Regions from separate parts of the Bradyrhizobium sp. CCBAU 53340 genome, predicted to be linked through region 2. Evidence: predicted binding sites of a transcription regulator. Region 2 holds the regulator's gene; each other region holds the start of a gene.
The links. Region 2 encodes PhoB, which activates phosphate uptake and scavenging genes when phosphate is short. Its sites were predicted from a motif close to TGTCATNNANCTGTCAT; they were not measured.
Positions count from the first base shown of each region.

Region 1: a site for PhoB is predicted at 3,172-3,188, ahead of XH89_RS22350 (DUF47 domain-containing protein). Genes of this name have one in related genera too.
Region 3: a site for PhoB is predicted at 4,197-4,213, ahead of phnC (phosphonate ABC transporter ATP-binding protein). Genes of this name have one in related genera too.

Region 1 is NZ_CP030055.1:4,676,674-4,687,339, forward strand. Features, by position in the region: gene XH89_RS22335 (peptide chain release factor 3) at 1-900, opposite strand, end outside; gene sugE (quaternary ammonium compound efflux SMR transporter SugE) at 1,074-1,388, shown strand; gene XH89_RS22345 (inorganic phosphate transporter) at 1,381-2,385, opposite strand; gene XH89_RS22350 (DUF47 domain-containing protein) at 2,485-3,129, opposite strand; gene XH89_RS22355 (branched-chain amino acid ABC transporter permease) at 3,286-4,254, opposite strand; gene XH89_RS22360 (branched-chain amino acid ABC transporter permease) at 4,256-5,119, opposite strand; gene XH89_RS22365 (ABC transporter substrate-binding protein) at 5,192-6,412, opposite strand; gene XH89_RS22370 (ABC transporter ATP-binding protein) at 6,473-7,219, opposite strand; gene XH89_RS22375 (ABC transporter ATP-binding protein) at 7,212-7,967, opposite strand; gene XH89_RS22380 (hypothetical protein) at 8,309-8,959, shown strand; gene XH89_RS22385 (ArsC family reductase) at 8,956-9,321, opposite strand; gene XH89_RS22390 (tRNA-binding protein) at 9,450-9,821, shown strand; gene XH89_RS22395 (TetR/AcrR family transcriptional regulator) at 10,013-10,645, shown strand; gene XH89_RS22400 (sulfite exporter TauE/SafE family protein) at 10,649-10,666, shown strand, end outside.
Region 2 is NZ_CP030055.1:7,476,517-7,487,182, forward strand. Features, by position in the region: gene argF (ornithine carbamoyltransferase) at 1-333, opposite strand, end outside; gene XH89_RS35470 (aspartate aminotransferase family protein) at 333-1,535, opposite strand; gene XH89_RS35475 (GcrA family cell cycle regulator) at 1,992-2,504, shown strand; gene phoB (phosphate regulon transcriptional regulator PhoB) at 2,595-3,308, opposite strand; gene phoU (phosphate signaling complex protein PhoU) at 3,323-4,039, opposite strand; gene pstB (phosphate ABC transporter ATP-binding protein PstB) at 4,051-4,872, opposite strand; gene pstA (phosphate ABC transporter permease PstA) at 4,869-5,714, opposite strand; gene pstC (phosphate ABC transporter permease subunit PstC) at 5,716-6,705, opposite strand; gene pstS (phosphate ABC transporter substrate-binding protein PstS) at 6,854-7,867, opposite strand; gene XH89_RS35510 (ATP-binding protein) at 8,018-9,310, opposite strand; gene XH89_RS35515 (lysylphosphatidylglycerol synthase domain-containing protein) at 9,342-10,397, opposite strand.
Region 3 is NZ_CP030055.1:934,309-944,974, forward strand. Features, by position in the region: gene phnF (phosphonate metabolism transcriptional regulator PhnF) at 1-372, shown strand, start outside; gene phnE (phosphonate ABC transporter, permease protein PhnE) at 498-1,382, opposite strand; gene phnE (phosphonate ABC transporter, permease protein PhnE) at 1,340-2,224, opposite strand; gene phnD (phosphonate ABC transporter substrate-binding protein) at 2,301-3,230, opposite strand; gene phnC (phosphonate ABC transporter ATP-binding protein) at 3,288-4,097, opposite strand; gene XH89_RS04410 (chloramphenicol acetyltransferase) at 4,272-4,928, shown strand; gene XH89_RS04415 (alpha-D-ribose 1-methylphosphonate 5-triphosphate diphosphatase) at 4,925-6,118, shown strand; gene XH89_RS04420 (DUF1045 domain-containing protein) at 6,137-6,841, shown strand; gene XH89_RS04425 (SDR family NAD(P)-dependent oxidoreductase) at 6,892-7,623, opposite strand; gene XH89_RS04430 (DUF6496 domain-containing protein) at 7,816-8,319, opposite strand; gene XH89_RS04435 (alpha/beta fold hydrolase) at 8,386-9,168, opposite strand; gene XH89_RS04440 (O-acetylhomoserine aminocarboxypropyltransferase) at 9,173-10,468, opposite strand.

The sequences.
Region 1 (10,666 bases), 2.8 Mb from region 2:
ATCGGTCGCTTCGACCTTACGCTGGTCGCTGTCCTGCGCCCGCGGCTCGGGGGCGAATTTGCCAAGACCTTCGAGCAGGTCGCCGACGCCGAAATTGCGCAGCGCGCTGCCGAAATAAACCGGCGTCAAATGGCCCTCGCGGAACGCCTCGAGCTCGAACGGCTTTGAGGCCTCGGTCACGAGCTCGAGCTCGTCCTTCACCGCGGCGGCGTCGAGATTGGCGTTGAGCTTGGCGAGTTCGGCGATCTCAATCTGCTGCGCCGCGCCGGTCTTGGCGCCGCCGCCTTCGAGCAGGCGCACACCGCCATTGATGACGTCATAGGTGCCGAGGAAGTCGCGGCCGCGGCCGACCGGCCAGGTCATCGGCGTGGTGTCGAGCGCCAGCGTCTTCTCGATCTCGTCGAGCAGCTCGAACACGTCGCGGCTCTCGCGGTCCATCTTGTTGATGAAGGTGATGATCGGGATATCCCGAAGACGACACACCTCGAACAATTTTCGAGTCCGTGCCTCGATGCCCTTGGCGGCGTCGATCACCATGACAGCGGAATCGACCGCCGTCAGCGTGCGATAGGTATCTTCCGAAAAGTCTTCGTGGCCCGGCGTGTCCAGGAGGTTGAAGACGAGGCCCTCGAACTCGAAGGTCATCACCGAGGTCACGACCGAGATGCCGCGCTCGCGCTCGATCTTCATCCAGTCCGAACGGGTGTTGCGCCGCTCGCCCTTGGCCTTGACCTGGCCGGCGAGGTTGATGGCGCCGCCGAACAGCAGCAGCTTCTCGGTCAGCGTGGTCTTGCCGGCGTCAGGATGGGAGATGATCGCAAAGGTGCGCCGCCGCGCCACTTCTGCAGCAAGCGGGGAACGGGCCGGCGATTCGGCTGTGGTGGCGGCAATGTCGGACATGGCGGGAGCGTTTGGCAGGGAAAATGAGAGGGATCAAGCCTCATTTGGTGATTGCGCAGCCCTTCGGCCAGCCCCATATCGGCCCTGGCCAACCGGCCTTGGGGGGAGGACGACCTCCCTGCTCATCAGCATCTGCCTCGCGGGGACGGCCCTGCCTTGAATGGAGGGTCGTCATGGCCTGGAGCATCCTGTTCGTCGCCGGTCTGCTCGAGATCACCTGGGCGATCGGCCTGAAATACACCGAGGGCTTTACCCGGCTGGTTCCGTCCGTGATCACGCTCGCGGCCATGGCCGGCAGCGTGATCCTGCTCGGCATCGCCCTCAAGTCCCTGCCCGTCGGAACCGCCTATGCGGTCTGGACCGGCATCGGCGCGGTCGGCACGGCGACGCTCGGCATCGCCCTGTTCGGCGAGCCAGCCACCGCGCTTCGCCTCGCCAGCATCGGGCTGATCGTGGCCGGCATCGCCGGGCTGAAGCTCGTTACTTGAAGAACTGGACCGCCCACCAGGAGAGCGCCGCGACGATGGCCGAGGCCGGGATCGTGATCACCCAGGCATAGACGATCGAGCTCGCCACGTTCCAGCGCACCGCCGAAACGCGCCGAGCCGCACCGACGCCGACGATGGCGCCGGTGATGGTGTGGGTGGTCGAGACGGGAACGCCGAGGAAGGTGGCGATGAACAGGGTCGCCGCGCCGCCTGTCTCGGCACAGAAGCCCTGCATCGGCGTCAGCTTGGTGATGCGCAGGCCCATGGTGCGGACGATGCGCCAGCCACCCATCAGCGTGCCCAGCGCCATCGCCGCCTGGCAAGAGAGCACCACCCAGAATGGCACCGAGAATTCGTTGCCGAGATGGCCCTGCGAATACAGCAGCACGGCGATGATGCCCATCGTCTTCTGCGCGTCATTGCCGCCATGGCCGAGCGAATAGAGCGAGGCGGAGGCGAATTGCAGGATGCGGAAAGCACGGTCGACCGCGAACGGCGTCGAGCGCACCGACAGCCAGGACACGATCGCAACCAGCATCATCGCAAGCAGGAAGCCGACCAGCGGCGACAGCACGATCGCCAGCACCGCCTTGGTGAGGCCGCTCCAGACCGCCGCCGATATTCCGGCCTTGGCCATGCCGCCACCGACGAGGCCGCCGATCAGCGCATGCGAGGACGAGGACGGAATGCCGAGCCCCCAGGTCACGAGATTCCAGACGATGGCGCCGACAAGGGCTGCGAAGATCACCTGGGCATCGACGATCGCGGGATCGATGATGCCGGTGCCGATGGTCTGGGCCACGTGCAGGCCGAACACCATGAAGGCGACGAAATTGAAAAACGCGGCCCAGAACACTGCGAATTGCGGCCGCAGCACCCGGGTCGAGACGATGGTCGCGATCGAATTGGCGGCATCGTGCAGGCCGTTCAGGAAGTCGAACAGCAGCGCGACGGCGATCAGTCCGACCAGGACGGGAAGACCCAACGCAGCATCCACAGCGGCGCCCCCACTCTAAGCTTTGCGGATGATCTCCGCGCAAACGCGTTCCGCGTTTGTCGCGGGGGAAAACCGCTGCACACTTTTCCGGATCATGCGCTACACTTGCTCGATGACGATGCTGTTGATCTCGTTCGCGACGTCGTCGAAGCGATCGGCCACCTTCTCGAGGTGGTCGTAGATCTCGACGCCGACGATGAAATCCATCGCGTTGCCGTTGCGGTGCTTGAGGAACAGCTCCTTCAGGCCGATGTCATGGAGATCGTCGACGCGGCCCTCGAGCTTGGTCAGTTCCTCCGTGATCGCGGTCAGCATGGCGACGTTCTTGCCGATCTCCTGCATCAGCGGCAGCGCGCGTCCCACCAGATTGGCGCATTCGATCAGGAGCGCGCCGATTTCGCGCATCGGCGGCTCGAAGGTGCGGACCTCGAACAGCATCACGGCCTTGGCCGTCTGCTGCATCTGGTCGATGGCGTCGTCCAGCGAGGTGATGAGGTTCTTGATGTCGCCCCGGTCGAACGGCGTGATGAAGGTTCGCCGCACCGCCGTCAGCACCTCGCGCGTGACGTTGTCGGCGTCATTCTCGAACTGGCTGACGCGCTGGCAGTAGACCGGCGTCTCCTCGCCTCCGTTCAGCACACCCTGAAGCGCAATCGCGCCCTGGATCACGGTCTTGGCATGGCGGTCGAACAGGTCGAAGAACCGTTCTTCCTTGGGCAGGAAAGCGCGAAACCAACGCATCATGGGGATAGTCTACCTGATGGAAATGACCCGGCCCGAAGGGGCCGTCACAAAACCGTCATAGACCATTTTCGCTCCGCGCGCGTGCAATCTCGCACCCACGGGATCGGATCATCCACCGGATTCGCGCATCGACGAAATTTACGCGATATCAATGACTTAGAGCGAGCGCCGGAGGTAATGCGCGATTTCCCCGATGACGCCACGGCGGAAGGTGAGCACGCAGACCACGAAGATCGAGCCCTGGATCACCGTCACCCATTGGCCGAAGCCGGCGAGATATTGCTGCATGGCGATGATGACGAAGGCGCCGACCACGGGCCCGAAGATGGTGCCGAGACCGCCGACCAGCGTCATCAGCACGACTTCGCCGGACATCGACCAGTGCACGTCGGTGAGCGAGGCGTTCTGCGCCACGAACACTTTCAGCGCGCCGGCAAAGCCTGCCAGCGTCCCCGACAGGACAAACGCCAGGAACTTGTACTGGTCGGTCCGGTAGCCCAGCGAGATCGCGCGCGGCTCGTTCTCGCGGATCGATTTGAGAACCTCGCCAAACGGCGAGTTGATGATGCGGTAGATCAGCAGGAAGCCGGCGAGGAAGCCGGCCAGCACGACATAATAGAGCACGGTCGGCTTCGACAGATCGAGCACGCCAAACATGTGCCCCTGCGGAATGCCCTGGATACCGTCCTCGCCATGGGTGAACGGCGCCTGCAGGTAGATGAAGTACAGCAGCTGCGACAGCGCCAGTGTGATCATCGAGAAATAGATGCCCTGGCGGCGGATCGAGATGTAGCCGGTGATGAGTGACAGCCCGAACGCAGCCGCGATTCCGACGAGGACGCCAAGCTCGGGCGGCAGCGCCCAGACCTTCAGCGCATGCGCGCTGCAATAGCCGGCGGTGCCCATGAACATCGCATGACCGAACGACAACAGGCCGCCATAGCCGATCAGGAGATTGAAGGCGCAGGCCAGCAGGGCAAAGCACAGCGCCTGCATCACGAAGAACGGATAGACTCCCGTAAAGGGTACCACGGCCAGCAACAGCGCCATCACTGCGAAGACGATCATCTCATCACGCATCGCGCGCGGAGTTACCGGCAGCGTATCGTCCGTCAAGGCTGTCATATCAGGCTGCCCTTCCCGTCAATCCCGTTGGCTTCACCAAGAGCACCAGTACCATCAGCACGAACACGACGGTGTTGGAGGCCTCGGGGTAGAAATATTTGGTCAGGCCCTCGATCACACCGAGCGCGAAGCCGGTGATGATGGAGCCCATGATCGATCCCATGCCGCCGATCACGACAACCGCGAACACGACGATGATGAGGTCGGCGCCCATCAGCGGCCGCACCTGGTTGATCGGCGCCGAGAGCACGCCGGCAAGCGCGGCGAGGCCGACGCCGAGGCCGTAGGTCAACGTGATCATGCGCGGCACGTTGATGCCGAAGGCACGCACCAGCGTCGGATTTTCAGTGGCGGCGCGGAGGTAAGCGCCGAGCCGCGTCTTCTCGATCAGGAACCAGGTGGCCAGACACACCACCAGCGAGAAGATGACGACCCAGCCACGGTAGACGGGCAAGAACATGAAGCCGAGATTCATGCCGCCCTTGAGCTGGTCCGGAATGGCGTAAGGCAGGCCGGAGGAGCCGAAGTAGTTCTGGAACACGCCCTGCACGATCAGCGCGATGCCGAAGGTCAAGAGCAGGCCGTAGAGATGGTCGAGGCCGGTCAGCCATTGCAGCATGGTCCGTTCCAGGATCATGCCGAAGATGCCGACAATGATCGGCGCCAGCAGCAGCGCCCACCAGTAATTGATGCCGCCGAGGTTCAGCAGGAAATAGGCGACGAAGGCGCCCATCATGTAGAGCGCGCCATGGGCGAAATTGATGATGTTGAGCATGCCGAAGATGACGGCGAGCCCGAGACTGAGCAGCGCGTAGAACGAGCCGTTGATCAGTCCTACCAGTAGCTGTGCGTAGAGAGCCTGCATCGATCCAGCACCCAGTCCCTTCGGCGTTCCCAGAGTAGCGCCCGCCGGCTCAACACCGGCGGGCTGTCGGTCTTATTTCTTGAGCAGCGCGCACTTGCTCTCGGAGAGCGGCGTGAAGGCCTGGTCGCCCGGCACCGTGCCGACGAGCTTGTAGAAGTCCCACGGTCCCTTGGACTCGGAGGGCTTCTTCACCTCGAATAGATAGGCGTTGTGGATGGTGCGGCCGTTCGGCTGGATCTCGCCCTTGCCGAACAGATCGTCTTCGGTCGGCATCGACTTCATCTTCTCGACCACCTTGACGCCGTCATGCGGATTGCCGCCGAGCGCTTCGAGAGCCTTGAGATAGTGGCGCACGCCCGCATAGACACCCGCCTGCACCATGGTCGGCATCGCGCCGTTCTTCATCTTCTCCGAGAACCGCTTGGAGAACGCCCGGGTCTGGTCGTTCATGTCCCAGTAAAACGTCTCGGTGAAGTTGAGGCCCTGCGCCGTCTCGAGGCCGATCGCCTTGACGTCGGTGAGGAACAGCAGCAGCGCCGCGAGCTTCTGGCCGCCCTTGCCGATGCCGAACTCGGCCGCCTGCTTGATCGTGTTGGTGGTATCACCGCCGGCATTGGCAAGGCCGATGATCTTGGCCTTCGAGGCCTGCGCCTGGAGCAGGAAGGAGGAGAAGTCCGGCGTGTTGAGCGGATGTTTGACGCCGCCGACCACCTTGCCGCCATTGGCAGTGACGACCGCGGTGGTATCGCGCTCCAGTGCCGCTCCGAAGGCGTAGTCCGCCGTCAGGAAGAACCAGGTGTCGCCACCGGCCTTCACCAGCGCCTGGCCCGTGGTGTGGGCCAGCATGTAGGTGTCGTAGGTCCAGTGCACGGTGTTGGGCGAGCACTGCGCATTGGTGAGGTCCGAGGTCGCCGCGCCCGAATTGATGTAGACGCCGTTCTTTTCCTTGACGACGTTGTTGACGGCGAGCGCCACGCCGGAGTTCGGCACGTCGACGATGATGTCGACCTTGTCGACGTCGAACCACTGCCGCGCGATCGCGGTGCCGATGTCAGGCTTGTTCTGATGATCGCCGGAGATGATGTCGATCTTCCAGCCCTTGCCCGTCAGGCCGGAATCTTCAACCGCCATCTGGGCGGCGAGCGTGGAGCCGGGCCCGCCGAGATCGGCATAGAGGCCGGACTGATCGGACAACGCACCGATCTTGACGGTCTTGTCCTGTGCGAAGGCGGCGCCAGTGGCAGTCACGGCCAACGCCGTGCCGAGCAACAACGATGCAATCGACTTTTTCATGTGACTTCCCTCGTGAATTCTCTCTTCGCCGCTTCCGTTGGCCGTCTGCTTTGGGCCGGACTAGACGCCGAGATAGGTGTGGAGCTTGTCCATGTTGGCGGCAAGCTCCGCATTGGAAAATCCGTCAATGATCTTGCCGTGCTCCACCACGTAATAACGATCGGCGACGGTGGATGCGAAGCGGAAGTTCTGCTCGACAAGGAGGATCGTGAAGCCCTCCTTCTTGAGCCGCGCAATGGTGTGGCCGATCTGCTGGATGATGACGGGCGCCAGACCTTCGGTCGGCTCGTCCAGCATCAGGAAGCTCGCGCCGGTGCGCAGGATGCGCGCGATCGCCAGCATCTGCTGCTCACCGCCGGAGAGCTTGGTGCCCTGGCTGTTGAGACGTTCTTTCAGGTTCGGGAACAGATCGAAGATCTGCTCGAGCGGCAGCCCGCCTGCGCGCACCACCGGCGGCAGCAAGAGGTTCTCCCGCACGTCGAGGCTGGAAAAGATTCCCCGCTCCTCCGGGCAGAACGCGATGCCCATGCGCGCAATCTTGTCGGAGGTCGCGCGGATGATCTCCTGATCGTTGAATTTGATCGAACCGGCACGCTTGCCGATGATGCCCATGATCGATTTCAGCGTGGTGGTCTTGCCGGCGCCGTTACGCCCGAGCAGCGTGACGACCTCGCCCGCCTTCACGTCGAAATTGATCCCGTGCAGGATGTGGGACTCGCCGTACCAGGCTTCCAGGTTGCGAACCTGGAGGATGTTGCCGCCGGTTGCGGCCCGCGCCGGTGCCTCGGCCATTGCAGTCTCAGGCATGACCGGCTCCCAGATAGGCTTCCTTGACGCGCTCGTCCTTGGTGAGCTCGGAATAATGGCCCTGCGCGAGCACCTGCCCGCGCGTCAGCACGGTGATGATGTCGGAGAGATTGGCGACGACGCTCAAGTTATGCTCGACCATCAGGATGGTGTATTTCGCCGAGATGCGCTTGATCAGCGCGGCGATCTTGTCGATGTCCTCGTGACCCATGCCGGCCATCGGCTCATCCAGCAGCATCATTTCCGGATCAAGCGCGAGCGTGGTTGCGATCTCGAGCGCGCGCTTGCGCCCATAGGCCATCTCGACTGCCGGCGTATTGGCAAACTCGCTGAGGCCGACATCGTTCAACAGCTCGCGCGCCCGGTCGTTGAAGCGGTTGAGCACGGACTTGGAGCGCCAGAAATCAAAGGAGCTGCCGTGCTGGCGCTGGAGCGCGACACGAACATTCTCCAGCGCGGTCAGATGCGGAAACACCGCCGAGATCTGGAATGAGCGCACCAGTCCCAAGCGCGCCACATCGGCCGGCGCCATCGCGGTGATGTCCTGCCCCTTGTACAGGATTTTTCCGGCAGACGGTTTGAGGAACTTGGTCAGAAGGTTGAAGCAAGTCGTCTTGCCGGCGCCGTTCGGCCCGATCAGCGCGTGGATACTCCCACGGCGAACCTTGAGCGCAACGTCGCGGACGGCGAAGAAGCCCGCGAACTCCTTGGTCAAGCCTTCCGTTTCGAGAATGAACTCATCGGCCAAACAGATTTCCCCCTGCCCGCGCCAATAGCGCGTTGCTCTCATTGTTACTTCGGCTTTCCGGAGGTCTTGGAGCTCGCCCCGGAACGCCGCCTCCGGGCGCGGAATATGCCGGAGGTGACGGGGGTTAGGCAAGGCGGAAAGCTGAGCAGGTCAGGCCTTTGACCGGGAGTCTTATGCTCCCTTAGTTGGAGGCTTTGTGATGCCGCCTGCCGGCCTCCCGGTTCGCAAGACACCGGTCATCAAGTCGTCGTTAACGGTCTTTGGTCCCGCGCGCCAGCCTTCATGAAAAATTTTCCCGCAAGCAAGATCATGCGCCCGTTTCATTCGCCGGGAATATTGTCTTGGATTTCGCCAGCGCCGCGCCCTCCGCCGTCAAGTCGATCAGGCAGCGTGACCTGCTCAACACGTGGCTGCGACTCTATGCGCGCCAGCAGACCGCGCCGGCGATCTGGGAGTATCAGCCCGCGCGACTCGAGGAAGAGCTGTCCGATCTCATCTACTACACGGTGGACCATTCGACGCCGACGCCGCGCCTGACGATCCAGAGCGAGGGCACGCGGATCTCGCGCGCTTATGGCCATACCGGCAAGGGCGTTCTGCTGGACGATTATGTCGGGCCGCGAATGGCGCCTTTCGTGATGCCGATCTACCACGAATGCGTGGCGCGCGGGCTTCCGATCTATACCGTCGCCGATGTCGATGACATCTACGGCCGCGTCGTCGCCTATGAACGGCTGCTGTTGCCGTTCCTGACCGACGACAAGGTCAGTCACGTCATCGCATCGGTCAAGACTTTCTGCGAGGACGGCGGCTTCGAGATCAAGAACCTGCTGCGCGGAAATGACGCGCCGCCGCGGCCGAAACTGCGCACGGTGATCGACCGCGACCTGTTTCACCGCGCCCCCGGCCGCATCGCGGCCGCCGAAATCGTCGAATTCGCCGATCAGTCCGGAGACCCTGATGTCACCGCCGAGACAATCGAGCTGAACTAGCCCTTGCGCGCCTTTGCGCCGATTTCCTTGTCGTAGATGTCAGGCTTGAAGCCGACCAGCAACTTGCCGCCGATTTCGAGCACCGGCCGCTTGATCATCGATGGTTGCGCTAGCATCAGCGCCATTGCCTTCTTTTCGGTCAGGCCTTCCTTGTCGGCATCGGGCAGCTTCTTGAAAGTCGTGCCGGCGCGATTGAGCAGCGTCTCCCAGCCGAGCTTGTCGCTCCATTGCTTGAGCTTGTCCTTCTCCACACCGGCGGCCTTGTAATCGTGGAACTCGTAGGCGATGCCATGGGTGTCGAGCCAGGTGCGCGCCTTCTTCATGGTGTCGCAGTTCTTGATGCCATAGATGATGTTGGGCAAGACGGTCCTCGCGCATGCGTCGTGACTGATCTCTAGGGCGTTTCACGTCCCGTGGCGTTGTACGCAACTCCCGATCACGCGACAATATTGCGAACGACGCTTTCGACCTCTTCCGAACGGACACCCCAATGCACGTCACCCACGATCCCGCCGCATCCGCCTCGCCGACCATCGACTTCAACACCTTTCTCGCGGTCGACATCCGGGTCGGCACCATCGTCGATGCCAAACCTTTTCCGGAGGCGCGCAAGCCGGCCTGGCGACTGTGGATCGACTTCGGTCCGGTCATCGGCGTGCGCAAGAGCTCGGCGCAGATCACCGAGAACCATCCGCTCGAGACGCTGGTGGGACAGCAGGTCGCCGCCGTCGTCAATTTCCCACCGCGTCAGATCGGACCTGTTGTCTCCGAGGTCCTCACGCTCGGCTTCCCCGATGCCGATGGCAAGGTCGTGCTGATGCAGCCGAGCAAGCCGGTGCCGAACGGCGGGCGATTGTTCTAGACGGCAACGCCTCCGTAGGCCGCCCATCGCTTCATCCTCCCTTCCAAGGCCAGCCCGCCAGGCTTGACCAAGACCCCTTCCACAAATATTAATGACTGATCGATCGGTTTTTATATGGATCAGCTGTTATCTAGCGGGTTCGGGTATTTCTCTAAAACGATCGATCTGTCAGTTATTTATGGACCGGACGGATGCCCAAGATCAGCGAGAAGAAGCGTGAGGACCGGCGTCAGCAGATCCTCGAAGCCGCGCTGGCCTGCTTCTCCGAAGACGGATTTCACCAGACCGGCATGGCCGACATCGTCAAGCGGTCCGGCCTGAGCCACGGCGCGGTCTATCTCTACTTCCAGAGCAAGGACGATCTGATCGAGGCGCTCGCCGACGACCGGCACCGCCGCGAGGCCGTTCTCAACTCGGTCGCGCAAGGCTCCGGGGATCCCATCGAGGGGCTGCGGGCGCTGGTCCGCGCCTATGCACAATGGCTGACCGATCCCACGGGCGAAGCGCGGCGCCGTGTCGGCATCCATGGCTGGGCCGAGGCGCTGCGCAACCGCCGCGTCCGCACCAGCGTCGTCGAGGGCATCGACATCCCGCGCGCGCTGGTCGTGGCGCTGGTCGAGCGCGGGCAGCACGACGGCCTGATCAAGCGTGACATCGGCGCCGATGCGATCGCGCGCGTGCTGATCGCGATCTTCCAGGGCTTTGTGCTGCAAAAATGCTGGGGCGAAGAATTTGACGTCGCGGCCTGCATGGCGACGGTCACCACCGTGATCGATGGCTTTCGCACGACCGCGCCCGATATGAAGCGGCGAACCAGGACGTAAGCGATGTCCTGGATTCACGAG
Region 2 (10,666 bases):
GATGCGGATCATGATGGCGTCGACATAGCGCGACAACACGCGCGCGGTATCGGCGATGGTCTCGCCGCGGCCAAGCTGCATCTCGGCGCCGGTGAGCATGATCGGCTCGCCGCCGAGCTGGCGCATGGCGACGTCGAACGAGACGCGGGTGCGGGTCGAGGGGCGCTCGAAGATCATCGCCAGCGTCTTGCCCTCGAGCGGACGCACCGGCTGATGCGCCTTCTGCTTCGCCTTCATGGCGGAGGAGGCCGCGAGCATGCTCTTGAGCTCCGACAGCGGCAGCTCGTTGATATCAAGAAAGTGCTTTGGAGTTTTATTGGGTGCCTTGCTCATCAGCTTGCCGCCCGCTTGTTGCCTGACAGCGCCGTGCAGGCGCGTTCGAGCCTGATGACGCTGTCCTCGATCTCCGCCTCGGTGACGATCAAGGGCGGCAGGAAGCGCACGACATTGTCGCCGGCGCCGACGGTAAGCAGTTTTTCGTTGCGCAGCGCTGCGACGAGGTCGGCGGAGGGCACCACGGCCTTGATACCGATCAGGAGCCCCTCGCCGCGCACCTCGCTGACGATCTCAGGATGACGGTCGATGACGGAAGCGAGCTTCTGCTTGAGCAGCAGCGACATCTTCTGCACGTGGTCGAAGAAGCCGGGCTTGAGCATGACGTCGAGCACGGCGTTGGCGGCCGCGATCGCCAGCGGGTTGCCGCCGAAGGTCGAGCCGTGCGAGCCCGGGCCCATGCCGGAGGCCGCATCCGCGGTCGCCAGGATCGCGCCGATCGGAAAGCCGCCGCCGAGCGCCTTGGCCAGCGACATCACGTCGGGCGTGACGCCGGTGCGCCGATGAGCGAACAGATCGCCAGTGCGGCCCATACCGGTCTGCACCTCGTCGAAGGCGAGCAGCAGGCCCTTCTCATCACAGAGCTGGCGCAACGCCTTGAGGAAGCCTGATGGCGCCGAACGCACACCGCCCTCGCCCTGGATCGGCTCGATCAGGATGCCGGCGGTCTCTGGACCAATCGCCTTCTTCACGGCCTCGATGTCACCATGCGGCACCTGGTCAAAACCGTCCATCGGTGGACCAAAGCCTTCGAGATATTTCGCAGAGCCGGTCGCGGCCAGCGTTGCCAGCGTGCGGCCGTGGAAGGCGCCTTCGAAGGTGATGATGCGATAGCGCTCCGGATGTCCCTTGGAGAAGTGATGATGGCGGACCAGCTTGATCACGCCCTCCAGCGCTTCCGCGCCGGAATTGCAGAAGAATACGAAGTCCGCAAAGCTCTCGCTGCATAGACGCGCGGCGAGCCTCTCGCCATCAGGGCTCTGAAACAAGTTCGACATGTGCCAGAGCTTGGTCGCCTGCTCCTGCAACGCCTTGACCAGCGCAGGATGGGCATGGCCAAGCGCATTCACGGCGACGCCCGAGGTGAAATCGAGATAGCGATCGCCGTTGGTTGCGATCAACCAGACGCCTTCACCGCGCTCAAAACCGATGTCGGCTCTGGCGAAAACGGGGAGCAAATGCGGCGCTGCGCTGTTGGTCATGACGATCACTTGATTGTTGCGGACGGACAATGTGTGCATTGCGCAACGCACCATTGACCGGCCCGGAAAACGAAACGTGCCGCCTTTTAAGGGCGGCACGCACGACTATCTTAGGCCTGGTGAAACGGGTGTCAATGCCGCCCGGAAAGCCTCGCGAAACGCTGATTCCGTAGTCTTGCGGTGGCGATTTTGCGGGATTTTCGCCACGGAACATGTGGAAGCGAGTCGGCGGACTCTTGCGCGTGAGTCACGCCATATTGTAGCGTTTGGCTTGTCAGATACGACATCTCGTGCAGCGGTTCTGATCCCATAAGTCCTCATGTACCGGCGTAAACGTTCGGGCGCATCTGGTGCGCCCGGCGAGCCTTAAGGGATTCTGGCGGCACGGGTTTTTCGAGACTTAGGCATTCGTCGTGCCGCCCCAGGATGGCGGCGCGCGGCGAAGGAAAGGGTGCAATGACGGTTTTGACCTGGTCCGACGATCGCGTCGAGCAGCTGAAAAAGCTCTGGGAGGCCGGACTTTCGGCCAGCCAGATCGCCGCTGAGCTTGGGAATGTCACCCGCAACGCCGTGATCGGCAAGGTGCACAGGCTCGGCCTGTCCGGCCGGGCCAAGAGCCCCTCATCGGCAGCTCCGCGGCCGCGCAAGGCGCGTCCCGCGCAGCACATGATGCGGGTGAGCCGCCCCATGGCGCGCGGCAACACCGCGCTGGCGCAGGCCTTCGAGGTCGAGGTCGAAGCCGAACCCGTTACCTATGACAACGTGGTGCCGATGAGCCAGCGGCTCTCGCTGCTCGAACTCAACGAGGCGACCTGCCACTGGCCGGTCGGCGACCCCTCGAGCCCGGATTTCTTCTTCTGCGGCGGCAAGGCACTGTCCGGCCTGCCCTACTGCGCCCAGCACTCGCGTGTCGCCTATCAGCCGGCCGCCGATCGGCGCCGCGCGCCGGCCAAGCCGAGCACGCGCTGAGCATTGCTGAGACGACATTGTCCCGGCCCGGGCCGGGACAAAAAGAAAAGCGCGCCACTGGGCGCGCTTTTTTGTTTGGCATGAGTGCCGCTAGCTTGACGTCTGCTCTGCCTTGGCAAAGCGATCGTCGAGCGCATAGCCGGCACCGCGGACGGTGCGGATCGGATCCTGCTCGCGGCCGAGATTGAGCAGCTTGCGCAGGCGGCCGATATGGACGTCCACGGTGCGCTCGTCGATATAGATGTCGCGGCCCCAGACGCTGTCGAGCAGCTGCTCGCGCGAGAACACGCGGCCCGGATGTTCGAGGAAGAACTCCAGCAGGCGGTATTCGGTCGGGCCGAGATCGATCGGCCGGCCCGAGCGCGCCACGCGGCGCTTTTCGCGGTCGAGCTCGATGTCGCCGAAAGCGAGCACGGTGGCGAGCCGCTCGGGGCTGGCGCGCCGCAAGAGGCCCTTCACGCGGGCGAGCAGCTCGGGCACCGAGAACGGCTTGACGATGTAATCGTCGGCGCCGGTGGCAAGTCCCCGCACCCGCTCGCTCTCCTCGCCGCGCGCGGTGAGCATGATAATCGGCAGCTGCTTGGTGTCGGACCGGGTCCGCAGCCGGCGGCACAGCTCGATGCCCGAGAGCCCCGGCAGCATCCAGTCGAGCACGATCAGATCGGGGATGTGCTCCTTGAGGCGGGTGTCGGCGTCGTCGCCGCGCATCACCGTCTCGACGTCATAGCCGTCGCCCTCGAGGTTGTAGCGGAGAAGCTCGGTGAGAGCTTCCTCGTCCTCAACAACCATAATGCGTGCGCCCATGGGCTCGTCGCTCCTTAAGTATTCGGGACCGTGGTGGCGAAGGTCGTCATGTCGCCCTTCGGCCGCTTGTCGGTGATGGCCTGGCCTTCGATCATGTAGAACACCGTCTCGGCGATGTTGGTGGCATGGTCGCCGATCCGCTCGATGTTCTTGGCGCAGAACATCAGATGGATGCAGAATGAGATGTTGCGCGGATCCTCCATCATGTAGGTGAGGAGCTCGCGGAACAGCGAGGTGCAGATGGCGTCGACTTCCTCGTCGCCCTTCCACACCGCCATCGCCGCCGGCAGATCGTGCGCGGCATAGGCGTCCAGCACCGACTTGACCTGCTGCTGCACGAGGTCGGTCATGTGCTCCAGGCCGCGGAACAGCTTGAGCGGATGGAAATCCGTCTCCAGCGCCGCGACGCGCTTGCCCATGTTCTTGGCGAGGTCGCCGATCCGTTCGAGATCGGTCGCAACGCGCATGGCGCCGACGATCTCGCGCAGATCGACCGCCATCGGCTGGCGGCGCGCGATGGTCAGCACGGCGCGCTCCTCGATCTTCTTCTGCAGCGCGTCGAGCTCGGCGTCGATGGTAACGACGCGCTGGCCGAGCGCGACATCGCGGCGGATCAGCGCGTCGACGGAATCGACGATCATGCGCTCGGCGATGCCGCCCATCTCGGCGACCAGGCGGGTGAGCTCCTGGAGGTCGGTGTCGAAGGCTTTTGCGGTATGTTCAGAACCCATGTCCTGTCTCCTCAGCCGAACCGGCCGGTGATGTAATCCTGCGTGCGCCGGTCGGACGGCGACGTGAAGATCTTGCTGGTGTCGTCGAACTCGATCAGCTCGCCGAGATACATGAAGGCAGTCTTGTCGGAGACGCGCGCCGCCTGCTGCATGTTGTGGGTGACGATCGCGATCGTGTAGTTCTCGGACAGCTCCTGGATCAGCTCCTCGACCTTGGCGGTCGAGATCGGGTCGAGCGCCGAGCACGGCTCGTCGAACAGGATCACCTCGGGCCGCACCGCGACGGTGCGGGCGATGCAGAGGCGCTGCTGCTGGCCGCCGGAGAGCGACAGGCCGGAGGCATTGAGCTTGTCCTTGACCTCGTTCCACAGCGCGCCGCCGCGCAGCGCCTTCTCGACGCGGTCGTCCATCTCGGATTTCGAGATCTTCTCATAGAGCCGGATGCCGAAGGCGATGTTCTCGTAGATCGTCATCGGGAACGGCGTCGGCTTCTGGAATACCATACCGACGCGGGCGCGCAGCAGGTTGAGGTCGAGCTTGGGATCGAGAATGTTGGTCTGATCGAGCATCAGCTGACCGCTAGCGCGCTGGCCCGGATAGAGATCATACATCCGATTGAAGATGCGCAGCAGGGTCGACTTGCCGCAGCCGGACGGGCCGATGAAGGCGGTGACGCGGTTGGTGCCGAGCGTCAGATTGATGTTCTTCAGCGCGTGGTGCTCGCCGTAATAGAAGTTGAGGTTGCGCACCGTCACCTTGGCTGGCGCTTCGGGCAGCGGCTGCTGCGCGGCGAGGTGAGCGTTGGAGCTCACGGATACGGACAGGTCGGTCATTTTGCGGTCCTCTCGGCACCGAGGATGCGGGCGCCAATGTTCAGGGCAAGCACAGTGAGCGTGATCAGCAGGGCGCCGCTCCAGGCGAGTTGCTTCCAATAAGCGTAGGGGCTCTGCACGAAATTGTTGATGGTCACGGGCAGGTTCGCCATCGTCTTGTTCAGGCCGAGGCTGAAGAACTGGTTCGACAGCGCAGTGAACAGCAGCGGCGCCGTCTCGCCGGCGACGCGGGCGGTGGCGAGCAGCACGCCGGTGATGAGGCCCGATCGGGCCGCACGATAGGCGATCCGCTTGATCACCAGCGAGCGCGGCAGGCCGAGCGCGGACGCCGCCTCACGCAGTGCGTTCGGCACCAAGAGCAGCATGTCCTCGGTCGTGCGTAGCACCACCGGGATGACGATGACGGCAAGCGCCAGCGAGCCTGCGATCGCCGAGAAGCCGCGCATCGGCACCACCACCGCGCCGTAGATGAACAGGCCGATGATGATCGAGGGCGCCGACAGCAGGATGTCGTTGATGAAGCGGATCACCGAGGTCAGCTTGTCGTTGCGACCGTATTCGGCGAGATAGGTGCCGGCGAACAGGCCGAGCGGCGCGCCGACACCGACGCCGATCACGGTCATGATCAGCGAGCCGACAATGGCGTTGCGCAGGCCGCCTTCGGTCGAGCCCGGAGGCGGGGTATCCGCGACGAACAGGTCGAGGTTGAGGCCGGCGAGGCCGTTGTAGAGCAGCGTGAGCAGGATCAGCGCGAGCCAGGTGACGCCGAAGGCGGCGGCACCGATGCAGAGCCCGCGGACGACGATATCCTTGCGGCGGCGGCGTGCGTAAATCGGGTTCATGTCACTTCCCCGCCTTCTTTTCCAGACGCAGCAGCATCAGCCGCGCGCCGGCGAGCACGAAGAACGTCAACACGAACAGCAACAGGCCGAGCAGGATCAGGCCGGACTGGTGCAGGCCGTCGCTCTCGGCGAATTCGGACGCGATCGCCGCCGAGATCGTGGTGCCCGGCGCGAAGATCGACGACGAGATGCGGAACGAGTTGCCGATGATGAAGGTCACCGCCATGGTCTCGCCGAGGGCGCGGCCCAGCGCCAGCATGACGCCGCCGATGATGCCGACGCGGGTGTAGGGGATCACGACGCTGCGCACGACCTCCCAGGTGGTGCAGCCGACGCCGTAAGCCGCTTCCTTGAGCACCGGCGGCACCGTCTTGAACACGTCGACCGAGATCGAGGTGATGAAGGGCAGCACCATGATGGCGAGGATCAGCGCGGCGTTGAACAAGCTGAGATAGGACGGGGGACCTGCGAAGATCGCGCCCAGCACGGGGATGCCGTCGAAGATCTTGATCATGAAGGGCTGGAAGGTGTTGGCCAGGAACGGGCCCAGCACGAAGAAGCCCCACATGCCGTAGATGATCGAGGGAATGCCGGCGAGCAGCTCGACCGCCATGCCGATCGGGCGGCGCAGCCATTGCGGGCAGAGTTCGGTGAGGAAGATCGCGATGCCGATCCCGACGGGAATGGCGATCAGCATGGCGATGAAGGAGGTGACGAGCGTGCCGTACATCGGTCCGAGCGCGCCGAGCACGGGCGGATCCGCCGACGGGGCCCAGCGCTGCGTCCACAGGAACGCGAAGCCGTATTCCTTCATCGCCGGGACGGCGCCAATGATCAGCGAGATGATGATGCCGCCGAGAATGAGAAGGACCGAAATCGCGCTGAGGCGCGTGATCCAGTAGAACGTGACATCGCCGAGCTTGAACGCGCTCAAGGCCTTGGCGCGGTCATACGGTCCGGCGTCGTCGATTACATCGCTCTGAACAGCCATCTCTGCCACGCCGATCCCCTGTACCAATAATATACGTTCTTGTTTGGTCTCGCGCCCCGGATAGAGCGCGATACTGATCCGGGGCCGAGAAGCCGCGCGGTCCGCGATGCGGCCATGGAGGTCGCACCGCGTCCCGGGAGCAAGGAGCTTAGCTCTTGATGTCAGCCGACCAGGTCTTCTCGATCAGCTTCACGACGTTGTCGGGCATCGGGATGTAGTCGAGCTCTTCGGCGGACTTCGCACCCTTTTCGAAGGCGAACTTGAAGAACTTCAGCGCTTCCTGCGATGCAGCCTTGTCGACGGCTTCCTTGTGCATCAGCACGAAGGTCGTCGCGACGATCGGCCAGGACTTGTCGCCGGGCTGGTCGGTGAGGATCAGGTAGTAGCCCGGAGCGCTGGTCCAGTCGGCGTTGGACGCGGCGGCCTGGAACGCCTCGTTGGTCGCGTCGACGGTCTTGCCGGCCTTGTTGACCATCTTGGTGTAGGTCAGCTTGTTCTGCTTGGCATAGGCGTATTCGACATAACCGATCGAATTCTTGGTCTGGGCGATATTGCCGGCAACGCCTTCGTTGCCCTTGGCGCCGACGCCAACCGGCCACTCGACGGCGGTGCCTTCACCGACCTTGCTCTTCCAGTCGGCGCTGGTCTTGGAGAGATAGTTGGTGAAGTTGAAGGTGGTGCCCGAACCGTCCGCGCGGTGAACGACCGAGATCGCTTCCGACGGCAGCTTGGCATTCGGGTTCAGCTTCTTGATCGCAGCGTCGTCCCACTTGGTGATCTTGCCGACGAAGATGTCGGCGAGGGTGGCGCCGTCGAGGACGATCTCGCCGGCCTTGATGCCTTCGATGTTAACGACCGGGACGATACCGCCCATGACCATCGGCCACTGGGCAAAGCCGTCCTTCTGGAGCTGATCCGCCTTCAACGGAGCGTCGGTCGCGCCGAAGGTCACGGTCTTGGCCTGGATCTGCTTGATGCCAGCGCCGGAGCCGATCGACTGGTAGTTAACGCCGTTGCCCGACTCCTTTTTGTAAGCATCCGCCCACTTGGAGAGGACGGGGAAAATGAAGGTCGAGCCGGCACCGGTGATGTCGGCGGCAAACGCCGTCGTCGTCGTTGCGGCGACCAAGCCGGCAGCGACGATGGTCTTGAGGAAATTCATGCTGGTCTCCATACAGGGGAGCGAAGCGCCATTCGCGCCCGATCGCGCTCCCCGTGCCGCCCCTTTAGGAGCGGTCGGCTGAGCTTTTACGAAGGTTTCGTGACAGTCGGATGACAGATGCAAGCGATTGAAATCGCTTGCTTTTATGGCTTAAACTAAAGTCTTAGCCGGGGGAAAACAGGCGGTGAAAGTCGCGCCCTGTTTGGGCACGCTTTCGATCAAAAGACGGCCGCGGTGACGGTTAAGAATATGTTTCACCAGCGATAATCCGAGGCCGGTTCCACCCTGGGAGCGGCTGTCGCCGACATCAACCCGGTAGAACCGCTCGGTCAGGCGCGGCAGGTGCTCGGGTGCGATGCCGGGTCCGAAATCCCGCACCATGACCCGGATTTCCTGACTCGCATCGGCAGGCGTCGGCAGAGTCAGCGAGACGATGACGCGCCCGCCGGAGGCGCCGTATTTGAGCGCGTTTTCGATCAGGTTTTCGAACAGGCGGAGCAGCTCCTCGCGGTCGCCGGCGATCATGACCGGGCCGTCAGGCAAATGGGTCTCGACCTCGACCTGGCGCTCGCGCGCCAGCGGCTCAAGCCCGTCGGCGACCTGGAAGATGATCGGCAGAAGGTCGACCAGGGTGTCGGGCCGCACATGGGCCGACAGCTCGACCCGCGACAACGAGAGCAGATCGTCGATCAGGCGTGCCATGCGGGTGGCCTGATTGTGCATGATGCCGAGGAAACGCTCGCGCGCCTTGGGATCGTCCTTGGCCTGGCCCTGGAGCGTGTCGATGAAGCCGGAGAGGGCCGCCAGCGGCGTGCGCAATTCGTGGCTGGCATTGGCGACGAAATCGGCGCGCATCTCCTCGACCCGGCGCAGCGGCGTCTGGTCGTGGAAGGTCATCAGCATGCATTTGTCGGCGCCGCCGAAATTGGTCGGCACCGGCACCGGGGTGATGATCAGCTCCATCCAGCGATCGACCGGAACATGGTCGAGATAGGTCGCGCGCCGCGGCTCCGTGGTGGCAATGGACTCGCGCAGCGCCGTGATGATCTCCGGCGAGCGGAGCGCGAACTGGGCGAGCTCGTTCTTGCGCAGCGCCGGCGCGAGCTGGGCGGCGGCGGTATTGAGGTGGATGACGCGGCCGGCGCGGTCGAGCAGCACCGCCGGATCCGGCATCCCGGCGACGACGGCGGCCACAGCGGCACTCTCGACCGGATTGACGCGCCTGACGTCCTCGCGCGAGGCGGCGGTATCATGCAGCCGCCAGGGGATCAGCGCGGCGGCCGCGATACTGAGAAATATGATCGCGGCGTGCAGCGCCGCCAATTCGCCGAGCGAGACCACGATCGACAGCGCCAGCGCAGCAGCGATCAGGATGATCGTCGAGTGCCGCAGCCGGTCGGACCAGGGCTGGGCGGGGGGAGAAGATGGGGCGTCGATCGCCATCGGGGCGGACTTCTCCTAGAGCTTGCGCCGGTCAGGCGCCGCTGTCGCTGCGCTTTCTCACATAAGCGGCTTCAGGCGGTGGACCTGGATCGAGCTTGAGCGCCGCCTGCTGCAGGCGCTTCGATCGGGCGCCGATGATAACCTCGCGAAACGTCAGCAAGATTACAGAGATGACGAAAGGGGAGAGATAATAGAGGACCCGGAACAGCAGCATGCCGCCGAGCAGTTCCTCGCGATCCATCTGCCAGAGGCCAACCAGCATGGCGGCGTCGAACACCCCGAGCCCGCCAGGCGAATGGCTGGCGAAGCCGAGCAGCGTCGCCGAGACGAAAATGACAGCGACGACGACGAAGCCGAGATTGGGCTCGTCAGGAACCAGCACATACATCGCAAGCGCGCAGAAACCGAGATCGATGATGCCGATGGCGATCTGGAGCAGCGTCAGCGGGCCGCCGGGCAGCACCACGGTCCAGGGTCCGCGTCCGACCACCCGCGCCTGGGTCCAGACCCAGACCACATAGCCGACCAGCCCAGCAAGGATCATCATCGCCAGCGTGCGGTTCAGCCAGGGTGGCAGCAGATCGATCGAGGCGGCCGCCTCCGGATGATAGGAAATGCCGAGACCGAGCACCGCGGCGTTGCCGAGCCAGAAGGTGAGACCGGCGAGAAAGCAGATCTTTGCGACGTCGATCGCGTTGAGGCCGTAGGCCGAATAGATGCGATAGCGTACCGCGCCGCCGGTGAAGACGGATGCGCCGACATTGTGGCCGATCGAATAGCTGGTGAAGGCGGCGAGTGCGTTGATGCGATAGGGCACGTGGGCATGACCGATCGCGCGCACGGCGAACCAATCGTAGAAGGTCAGCGTGAAATAGCCTGCGGTGACGAACAGCGCCGCCATCCCGATCTGGCTCGGCTCGGTGCTCTTGATCGCCTCGATCACCTCGTTCATGTCGATGCCGCGCAGCATGTGGTAGAGCACATAGCAAGCGATGCCGATGACCGCGACGCTGATCACAACTCCAAGCTTATGCAGGATTTGCTTCTGGCGCAGAAACGTCATCGCCCTGCGTATGGCTTCCAGCATCTAGACCTCGAATAACGCTTCAGCGGCCAGGGTGGCCGGCGAACAGGCGAATGACGCACAGGCATTCGACGACCCCTCGCCGCCGGCTCTGGCATCGCGCATGCCCCCCGCCCCTCCAGTAGCGCGTTTTGCGGCGGAGTGGAATTCGCCAATGTGAACAAAATCACGTGCCTTCAATGTTTTAGGCAGGCTGCAGGCTCCTGATGCACGATTTGGCGCTTTCGGCGGCAAGACTTGACGCGAATCTCCACGGCAATCCTGCGCAGACG
Region 3 (10,666 bases), 1.2 Mb from region 2:
CGCGAACTGGGACTGAAGACCGGTGCGCCGCTGGTGCGCATCGAGGCGATCCGCCTCGCCGACCGCACGCCGATCTGCGTCTCCACCACCTGGCTATCGGCGGAGCGGTTTCCGGGCGCCGGCACGGTGTTTTCAGCCACGCGCTCGATGACGAAGATGCTCGAGCATTACGAGATCCGGGACTACCGCCGCGGTGCGACCAGGATCACCGCCGGCATCGTCGATGCGACCGATGCCGCGCGGCTCGACCTGCCGCTCGGGCGGCCGATCCTGGTGGTCGATGCGACGGATCTCGATCTCGAAGGCAAGCCGCTGGTGACCAAGCATTCGCGCTTTGCGGCGGAGCGGGTGGAGTTCTTGGTGGAGCCGTAGACCGCTCTACGAATCCGGTCTCGTAGGGTGGGCAAAGGCGCACTTGCGCCGTGCCCACCACCTGTCCATGAGTCGCAAGAAGTGGTGGGCACGCTTTCGCTTTGCCCACCCTACGGCACCTGTGATCAGGCCACCGCCCGCCTTCCAATGATCGCAAACCGCAGTTTGCCCGAGATGAAATCGATCGCGGCGACGGCGACCAGGATCATCAGGATCAGGAACGAGACCCTCTGCCATTCCAGCACGCGGATCTGCTCGGCGAGCTGGAGGCCGATGCCGCCGGCGCCGACGATGCCGATGATCGTGGCTGACCGCGTATTGGATTCGATGAAATACAGCACCTGGCCTGCGATGACGGGGAGCACCTGCGGCATCAGGCCGAAGCGGATCTCGTGCAGCGCGCTGCCGCCGGAGGCCCGGATGCCCTCGACCTGCTTCTGGTCGGCGCCCTCGATCGCCTCCGAGAACAGTTTTCCGAAGGCGCCGAAATCCGACACCGCGATCGCGAGCACGCCGGCGAAGGGGCCGAGCCCGACGACGTTGATCCAGACCAGCGCCCAGATCAGCGTGTCGACGCCGCGGATCGAATCCAGGAATCGCCGCACCGGGAAGCGGACGATGCCCGGCACAATATTGCGGGCCGCCAGCAGGCTGACCGGCAGCGCGAGCAGAGCGGCCAGCGTGGTGCCGAGCAGCGCGATCGACAGCGTCTCGCCCAGCGCCTGCAGATAGAGCGGCAGCGACGAGCCGGGATCGGGCGGCATCATCATCATGCTGATCCAGCCGAGCTGGCTCAGCCCCGAGATGAAACGCGACGGCGAGAAGTCGAGATCGACCAGGCCGAACACGAAGATCGCAAAAGCGGCGACGAGCATCGCCGGCGTCGCCAGGCGTGCCGAAGCCGGGCGGCTGAAGACATCGGGGTAGCGGGCGCGGAGCGCCGCGGTGTCGACGTCCTGCGGCTTGCTCAATTCCGCGCCTCCTTGCCGAACAGGCGGGCGCGCACCCAGCCGGTCGTGATGTCGATCAGGAAGACCGTGATGATGATGGTCACGAGGATGGCGCTGACGTCGGAGTAGTAGAACTTGCGGATCGCGACGATCAGCTCCTGTCCGATGCCGCCGGCACCGACAAAGCCCATCACCGAGGCCTCGCGCACGTTGATCTCGAAGCGCAGAAGGGCGTAGCTGGCATAGCCTGCCGAGACCTGCGGCAGGATCGCAAAGCGCATGCAGGAGATCCAGCTCGCGCCTGTCGAGCGGATGCCGTCGACCGGTTTCATGTCCGCGTTCTCGACGAACTCGGAAAACAGCTTGCCGAGGGCGCCGGTGGAGTGGATCGCGATCGCGAGCACGCCCGCCACCGGACCGAGGCCGAAGGCCATGACGAAGATCAGCGCGAACACGATGCCGGGCACCGTGCGGGCGAATTCAAGCAGCCGGCGTACCGCAAACCGCAGCCAGGGCGCCGGCGAGGTATTCTCCGCGGCGAAGAAATTGAGCGCAAAAGCGAGCACCGCGCCGATCAGCGTGCCGACATAGGAGATCAGCAGCGTCTCACCGAGCAGCTTCAGCCATTTGCGCAAGCCCCAGAACCATTCGCCGAAATCGGTCCAGACCCGCAGGCCGCTGTCGAGCGTGAGGATGCGGTCGAAATAGCTGATGAAATTGCCGAAATAGGTGAAGAAGGTGCGCAGATTCACTTCGGCGCCGATCGAGGCCACGATCAGTGCGGCGACGAAGACGGCGAAGCCCGCCAAGAGGCGCAAGCGCTTGCGCGCGACCACCTTGCGATAGGCGGCGTTGAGGGCAGCAAGTTGCTGCTCTGGGAGAATCGAAACCGCAAGCGTCATGAGTTCAGCGGGAAGGATCCATCAAGAAAAGGAGCCGGGTCCGTCGACCCGGCTCCAGTACGTCGTCCCAGCGAAATCAGGACGCCTTCTTACGCAGATTGTCGACGAATTTGATCAGCTCGATGGTCTTGTTGTAATCGTCGTTGGCGATCGGCTCCCACGGCTTGTTCTTGCCGTCGGAGAGCTTGTTGTAGGCATCGGGATCCTTCTTTGCCGCGTCCAGGAACGCCTGCTTGATCGCAGCCTTCATGTCGTCAGGCAGATTGCTGAGATAAGCATAGGGCGAGTTGATGATGAGGTCGGACTTCACGATGATGCGGAAGTCTTCCTTCTTCATCGGCGTACCGTCGGCCGACTTCACCATGCCCTTGTTGAGCATGCGGGTGAGGTTGGAATCGTCGTCCGCGTTCCACCAGTTGGCGGCGACGTCGACGGTGCCCTGGGCCAGCGCCAGCACGGCATTCTCGTGGCTGCCGGTGAACACGACCTTGGAGAAGAAGGAATCGGGATCGATGGCGAGCTGGTTCAGCTTGTAGCGTGGCATGTTGTTGCCGGACGTCGAATTCGGATCAACAAGCCCGAGATTCTTGCCCTTGAGGTCCTCGATCTTCTGGTAGGGCGACTTCGCCAGCACGTAGAACACCGAATAGTATCCCTTCGAGCCGTCGGAATTGACGTCGATCGCAAACGCATCGGTCTTCACACCGGTGAGCCGGGCGCGCGAGAACGACGCCGGACCATAATAGGCGACCTGGATGTTGCCGGCACGCTGGCCCTCGATGACGGCGGCGTAGTCATTGGCCACACGCAGCGTCACCTTCACCCCGAGCTCCTTCGAGAGATAGTTGACGAACGGCGTCCAGCGCTCGGTCACGCCCGAGCCGTTCTCAGCCGGGACCACGGCGAAGGTGATCTCCGGATATTTCGTCTTCCAGTCTTCGGCGGAAGCGGATCCGGCAAAGGTCAGCGCGGCGGCGCCGGCGAGAATGAGTCTGCGAGTGATCATATTAGCCCTCTTCCCAGGTTGAGATCGGTTGAAGCGAAAGTAACGATGCGCAGCGGCTCAGGCCGCGGCGGCCGTTCCGAGTGCCGGGACGCCCTCGGGCGCCGGAGCAGGCGTGCCGCCCATGACGTCGGCGGCTTCAAGATCGTAGAGCTCGCGCGCGACGAGGTCGGTCAGCGCCGACGGCGCGCCGTCGAACACCACGCGGCCCGCCGCCATGCCGATCAGGCGGTCGCAATAGCTGCGCGCCAGGTCGAGCGAATGCAGATTGCAGAGCACGGTGATGCCGAAATGCTTGTTGATGCGCAGCAGCGCATCCATCACGATCTTGGTGTTGCGCGGATCGAGCGAGGCGATCGGCTCGTCGGCGAGGATGATGTCGGGCTGCTGCACCAGCGCCCGCGCGATTGCGACGCGTTGCTGCTGGCCGCCGGAGAGCTGGTCGGCGCGCTGCGCAGCAAGTGCGGCGATGTCGAACTGTTCGAGCGCCGACATCGCCAGCGCCTTGTCCTGCTCGGGCCACACTTGCGACAGCGAGCGCCAGGCCGGCATGGTGGCAAGACGGCCCATCAGCACGTTGGTCAACACGTCGAGCCGGCCGACCAAATTGAACTGCTGGAAGATCATCGCCGAGCGCGCCCGCCACTGCCGCAGCTCCTTGCCGCGTAGTGCGGTGACGTCGAGGCCGTCGAACAGGATGCGGCCCTGCGTCGGCGCCACCAGTCGATTGATGGTTCGCAGCAAAGTCGACTTGCCGGCGCCGGAGCGCCCGATCACGCCGACGAAGCTGCCGGGGGAGATTTGAAACGAAGCGTCGTCCACCGCAGCTTTTGCGCCGAAGCGGCACGTCAGACCTTCAACCACCAGCATGCAGGGCTCCAGAGTAGCTGGAGCCCACCGCTATCCCCGGCCCTTAACACTTGTGTGACATGCGCAATGCGGTGCGGCGATCCTACACACCTCATCCCCTGTCATCGCATCGTCATGACGATGTCATCGAGCCGCTCGAAGAGATGCGTCCGCCCTCGAATTCCCGGATGCAACATGGCCAAGGTGCTATCGGTCGAGCCGACCATCGATCCTTCGGCGAAGCTGCGCGAGACCAGGCTCGGCGCCTACACCGAGGTCGGCGCCCGCACGATCTTGCACGAAGTCGCGATGGGCGACTATTCCTATGTCGTCAACGACGCGCAGATCACCTACGCCACCATCGGGAAGTTCTGCTCGATCGCGGCGATGACGCGGATCAATCCCGGCAATCATCCGATGCATCGTGCCACGCAGGCGCATTTCACTTACCGTTCAAGTGCCTACTTTCCGGGCGAAAGCGATGACACCGATTTCTTCGACTGGCGGCGCCGGCATCACGTCCATATCGGCCATGACGTCTGGATCGGCCACGGCGCGATCGTGCTGCCGGGACGCAACATCGGCACCGGCGCGGTCATTGCGGCGGGCGCCATCGTCACCAAGGACGTGCCGGCCTATACCATCGTCGCCGGCAATCCCGCGCGGATCGTGCGGCGGCGGTTCTCGGAAGAGATTGCCGGACGGCTGGCCAAGCTGGCATGGTGGGACTGGGATCACGACAAATTGCGCGACGCGCTGCCCAATTTCCGCACGCTCGCAATTGAAGATTTCCTGTCGGCATACGAAGCAGGGAATCCTTCCTGTGCGAGCAAACAAAGCGCGGTCGCGTGACAGACATTTTCATCGAGGGTGGCCGGACCCTGGTCGGCTCCGAGTTCACTGAGACTTCAGTCGCGGTTTCCGGAACCGACATTGTGCAGATCGACGCGCCTCGCGGCCGCGCGCGGCTGGCGATCGATGCTCGCAATTTGCTGGTGCTGCCCGGCATCGTCGACCTGCACGGCGACGCCTTCGAGCGGCAGATGATGCCGCGCGCCAGCGTCGATTTCCCGATCGACGTCGCGCTCGCCGACACCGACCGCCAGGTCATCAGCAACGGCATCACCACGGTGTTCCACGCCACGACCTGGTCGTGGGAGCCGGGCTTGCGCAGCGGCGACAATGCAAGGCGCCTGCTCGAGGCGATCGAGCGCCAGCGTCCGCACTTCGCCGCCGATACGCGCTTTCACCTGCGGCACGAGACCTACAATCTCGATGCCGAGGCCGAGATCGGACAGTGGCTCGCCGAGGGGCGCGTCGATCTGTTCGCGTTCAACGACCACATGGACGGGGTCGTCGCCGACATCTCCAATCCCCGCAAGCGCAACCGCATGGTGGAGCGCACGGGGTTGTCGAGCGAAGCGTTCGACAGGCTCGTCGCGAATATCGTCGCGCGCGCGGCCGACGTTCCGGCCTCGATCAGTCGGCTCGCGGCGGCAGCCCGCGCGGCCGGAGTGCGGATGCTCTCGCATGACGACGCGACGCCGGCGATGCGAAAGTCGTTTCGTGCCATGGGCGTGCGGCTTGCCGAGTTTCCGGTCAACGAGGAAACGGCGCGCGAGGCCGCGGCTGCTGGCGATGCCATCGTCTACGGCGCACCCAACGTCGTGCGCGGAGGCAGCCATACCGGCTGGACCAAGGCCTCGGACATGATCGCCAAGGGGCTCTGCTCGGTGCTGGCCTCGGACTATTATTATCCGGCACCGCTGCTCGCTGCCTTTCGCCTTGCCGCCGACGGCGTACTGCCGCTGACAGCAGCCTGGACATTGATCTCGGCGGGCCCTGCGCAAGCGACCGGCCTGACCGATCGCGGCACGCTCGCAGCAGGTCATCGCGCCGACATCCTGCTCGTCGACGTCAGCATCCCGCTGCGGCCGCGGCTGGTCGCGGTGATCGCGGCCGGCAAGCTCGTGCATCTGACCGATGCAACGCGGCTGCTCGGCACGGCGGCGGCGCCGCGCGAGACTGTCGTTGCGGCATAAATTGGTTATGCTCGCGTCATGACAGGTTTTCCCCGCTACGCGATCTATTTCGCCGCCGGCGCCGACAATGCGCTCTCCCGCTTCGGCGCTGAGTTGCTTGGCTACGATTCCTATACCGGCGCCGAGGTTTCGTTTCCGCAGGATGCGCTGAATGTCGCGCCTGATTGGCCCGACGTCGCCGCCGATCCCCGCAAATACGGCTTTCACGGCACGCTGAAGGCGCCGATGGCGCTGGCATCAGGCAGGACGGAAGCCGAACTCATGGCGGCTTGTGCAGCATTCGCCGGCAAGGAGCGGCCGATCCCGGTGATCCGGCCGGTCGTCGATGCCATTAGCGGCTTCATCGCCGTTATTCCAGCTGAGCCGGTGTCCGAACTCCAGCAACTGGCTGCCGATTCCGTTCGCGATTTCGACGCCTTCCGTCCGCCGCTGACGGTGGAAGACCGCGCGCGCCGCAAGCCCGAAAAGCTCACCGAGCGGCAGCGCGACTATCTCGATCGCTGGGGCTATCCTTATGTGATGGAAGAGTTTCGCTTCCACATGACCCTGACGGGCCGGCTCGATGCGGACCGGCGCGGGCCGATCCTGGAGATGTTGCGGGACAGGTTTGCGGGGCTGAAGCTCGAGAGGCTGGCGATCGATCGCATCGCGCTGTTCAAGCAGGATGATGCGAAGACACATTTCCGCATCATCGGCGAGTGGACGCTGGCGCAATCTTCGTAGGGCTGGCAAAGGCGCGCTTGCGCCGTGAGGGGGGCCGCAGGCGCCAAGCTCTAATTGAACGCCATCCCGCCACTCAGCGCGATCGTCTGCCCGGTCATGTAGGCGTTGTCGACCAGCAGCATAACAGCCTTTGCCACCTCGTCCGCCGTGCCGAAGCGGCCGAGCGGGATGCGACTGACGAGTTGCGGCTGGCTGCCCATCATGTCGGTCGCGATCAGCGACGGTGCCACGGCATTGACGGTGATGCCTTCCTTCACCAGCCGCGCCGCATAGCCGCGCGTGAGGCCCTCCATGCCGGCCTTGGAGGCATTGTAGTGCGGGCCGATCGAGCCGGCGCCGCGTGCGGCGCCTGAGGAGATGTTGACGATGCGGCCCCACTTGCGCGCGCGCATCGACGGCAGCACCGCCTGCGTGCACAGGAACGCGGATTTCAGGTTGACCAGGATGGTGCGGTCGAAATCGTCCTCGGTGAGATTGTCGACGCCGCGCGTGATGGCGATGCCGGCATTGTTGACGAGGATGTCGATCGGCCCGAGCCCGGCCGTGACGCGTTCGACCATGCCGGCCACGGCGTCCCGCCGAGATACGTCGGCGGGGGCGACAATGGCGCGTCCGCCCTGCTGTGCGATCTCGCCCGCCAGCTTCTCGGCCTGCCCGACCTGCTCGCGGCAGTTGATTGCCACCGCTGCGCCCGACGCGGCGAGGGCGCGACAGACCGCGGCGCCAATTCCGCGCGAGCCACCGGTAACGAGCGCCACGCGCCCCTTCAGATCGTCGGCCATATTCGCCCTCCTCCTTCTGCTCTGCCGGGGCGGGAGTTTACCATGCCGGCTGCGCAGAGCTGTTGAACTCATCGCGAGATGAAACGAGCTTGATGCCGCGACATGAGAGCCGATCACCAGCGCAACCGCGGCGGCATGCGCGTTTGCCCGCCGCGGCGCTGTTTCTCGGCGGGCACCGGCGCCCGCCCCCTATCAACTTCGGCGGCGCGCTCTGGTGCGGGCCGCCTTCTTGGCGGCGGCCGAGCGGACCTTGGCGCCTTTGGTCTGGCTCGCCTTCCGTGCGGCGGCCGAGCGCGAGGCTGCGCTTCGGCGGCTCGCGGCACCCTTGGCCTGCTTCGACAGCGCGCTTCGCGACGCGGTCGAACGCGGCTCCTTCTTCAGGACGCCTTCCACGGCCCGCGATACGCGCGGCCGGCGCTTCGGGGTGCGTTTGCCCTGGCCGACCTCATAGGCATATTTGGCGCTGCGCCGCGTCGCTTTCTTGGTGCGCCCCTTGCGCGGCGGCGGAAGGTCGACGCCGGCGCGCCGCGCCTCGGACAAGCCGATGGCGATGGCCTGCTTCGTCGAGCGCGCGCCGTGCTTGCCTTTCCTGATCTTGTCGATCTCGTCCTTGACGAATTCGCCGGCCTGGGTGCTGGCCGATTTGCCCGCGCGTCTGTCCTGCTTGGCTTTGCGAATGATGTTCTGTCTTGGCATGGGTCGAGTTCCCTCTTAGTCGCAGGGATGTCCGACCGCAACGCGCGGGTGCGAAGATTGATCCTATCAGCCCTTCAACGCCGCGAGCAGTTCGTCGGGCCGCTCGGCCATGATCATGTGGCCAGCGCCCGGTACGACAACGGTCTTCGCATGTGGAATCGCGCTCGCAAGCGTCTTGCCGGCCTTCGCCGGCGTCATCATGTCCCGTTCGCCGAGGATCAGTGTCGTTGGCACCTTCACGCTCGCAGCCGCAGTCAGCGCATTCGCGTAGGCATTACAGGCCGACAAATCCCGGAACAGCACGCCCGGCTCGCAAGCCTTCAGCACGGCCTGCGCGCCGCCATGCATCCACAGACCCGGTGCGAGGCTGCCGCCGAGCTCGGCGTTGAAGCCGAGACCCCAGATCGAGACCATGTCGAGCGCGTCCTGCGAGTTGGCTTCGGCGGCCTTCAACAGATCCGGGCCGACCGTCATGGTTGCAGCGGTGCCGATCAGGCTCAGCGCCGAGACCTTGTTGGGGTGACGCGCGGCAGTCTCCAGCGAGATCAGCGATCCCATGGAATGGCCGATCAGATGCGCCTTGGCAGCTCCGGCTGCACCGAGCAGCGCCGCAGTCCAGTCAGCCATCTCGGCGATGCTCGCGAGCGACGGCCCGGACGAGCGGCCGTGACCGGGCAGGTCAGGAGCCAGCACGCCAAAACCGTGATGCGCGAACCAGCGCGTGTGCAGTGCCCAGGTCGAATGATCGAAGCCGGCGCCGTGGAGGAAGACGACTGTGGGCAGCGACTTGTCGAACTCGCGGCCGCCGGTTGCGGCAAAGATCTCGGCGCCGTTGACGGAAAGCTTCATCGTGTCAAACCTTCTGCGAGATGCGCAGCGCCTGCGCGAGATCGTCGATGATGTCGGAGGCGGTCTCGATGCCGACCGACAGCCGCACCAGCTCCTCGCCGATGCCGGCGGCCTTCAGTTGCTCGGCGTCCATCTGCTGATGCGTGGTCGAGGCGGGGTGGATCACCAGCGTCTTGGCATCGCCGACATTGGCGAGATGGCTGATCATGCGCAGGGACTCGATGAACTTGCGCCCCGCGGGCCGGCCGCCCTTGATGCCGAAGGAGATGATCGAGCCGGCGCCACGCGGCAGCAGTGTCTTGGCGAGCTGATAGTCCGTGTGGTCCTCGAGCGAGGGATGCAGCACCCAGTCGACGGCCTTGTTGGACTTGAGCGCCTCCAGCACGAGATGCGTGTTCTGCATGTGCCGATCCATACGCACACCGAGCGTCTCCACCCCCTGTAGCAGCTGGAACGCGTTGGTCGGCGATAGACACGCGCCGAAATCCCGCAGGCCCTCGGTCCGCGCGCGCATGATGAAGGCCGCGGTGCCGAACTGCTCGTCGAAGACGATGCCGTGATAGCCGCCATAGGGTTCGGTCAGCACGCCAAATTTGCCGGACGCCCGCCAGTCGAAGCGGCCGCCATCGATGATGGCGCCGCCGATCGCGATGCCGTGGCCGCCGATCCATTTGGTCGCCGAATGCATCACGATGTCGGCGCCGAGCTCGATCGGCCGGCTGAGATAGGGCGTAGCAAAAGTGTTGTCGATCAAGAGCGGGATCTTCGCCTCATGCGCGATTCCCGCGACCTTGGGGATATCGAGCACCTCGAGCCCGGGGTTGCCGATGGTCTCGCCGATCACCAGCTTCGTGTTCGGCCCGATCGCCTTCCGGAATGCGTCGTGATCGCGCGGCTTCACGAAGGTCGTGGTGATGCCGAAGCGTGGCAGCGTATGGGCCAAGAGATTGATGGTGCCGCCGTAGAGCGAGCTCGACGCCACGATGTGGTCGCCGGCATTGAGCAGCGTCGCGATGGCCAGATGCAGCGCGGCCATGCCGCTCGCAGTGCAGATCGCGCCAATGCCGCCTTCCAGCGCCGCGAGCCGCTCTTCCAGCACGCCGGTGGTCGGATTGGAGATGCGCGTATAGATGTGGCCGGCGCGCTCGAGGTTGAACAGCGCCGCCGCATGGTCGGAATCCTGGAATACGTAGGACGTGGTCTGGTAGATCGGCACCGCACGGGCGCCGGTCACGGGATCCGGATGCTGGCCCGCATGCAGGCTCAGGGTCTCGAAGGCGGGTGGTTTGGGCGCGGGCATGCGTGGCCTCAAAGGTCGGTCGGCGATGGCGGCCCTTGTGCCATAAAAACGAGGGGCACGTCAGCCCATTGACAGTTCACAAGAGGTCGTCATGCCCGGGCTTGTCCCGGGCATCCACGTTCTTCGTGCGGTTGGGATAGGCGTGGATGGCCGGGACAAGCCCGGCCATGACGCTGTGGCGACTTCAGCACGCCCAAC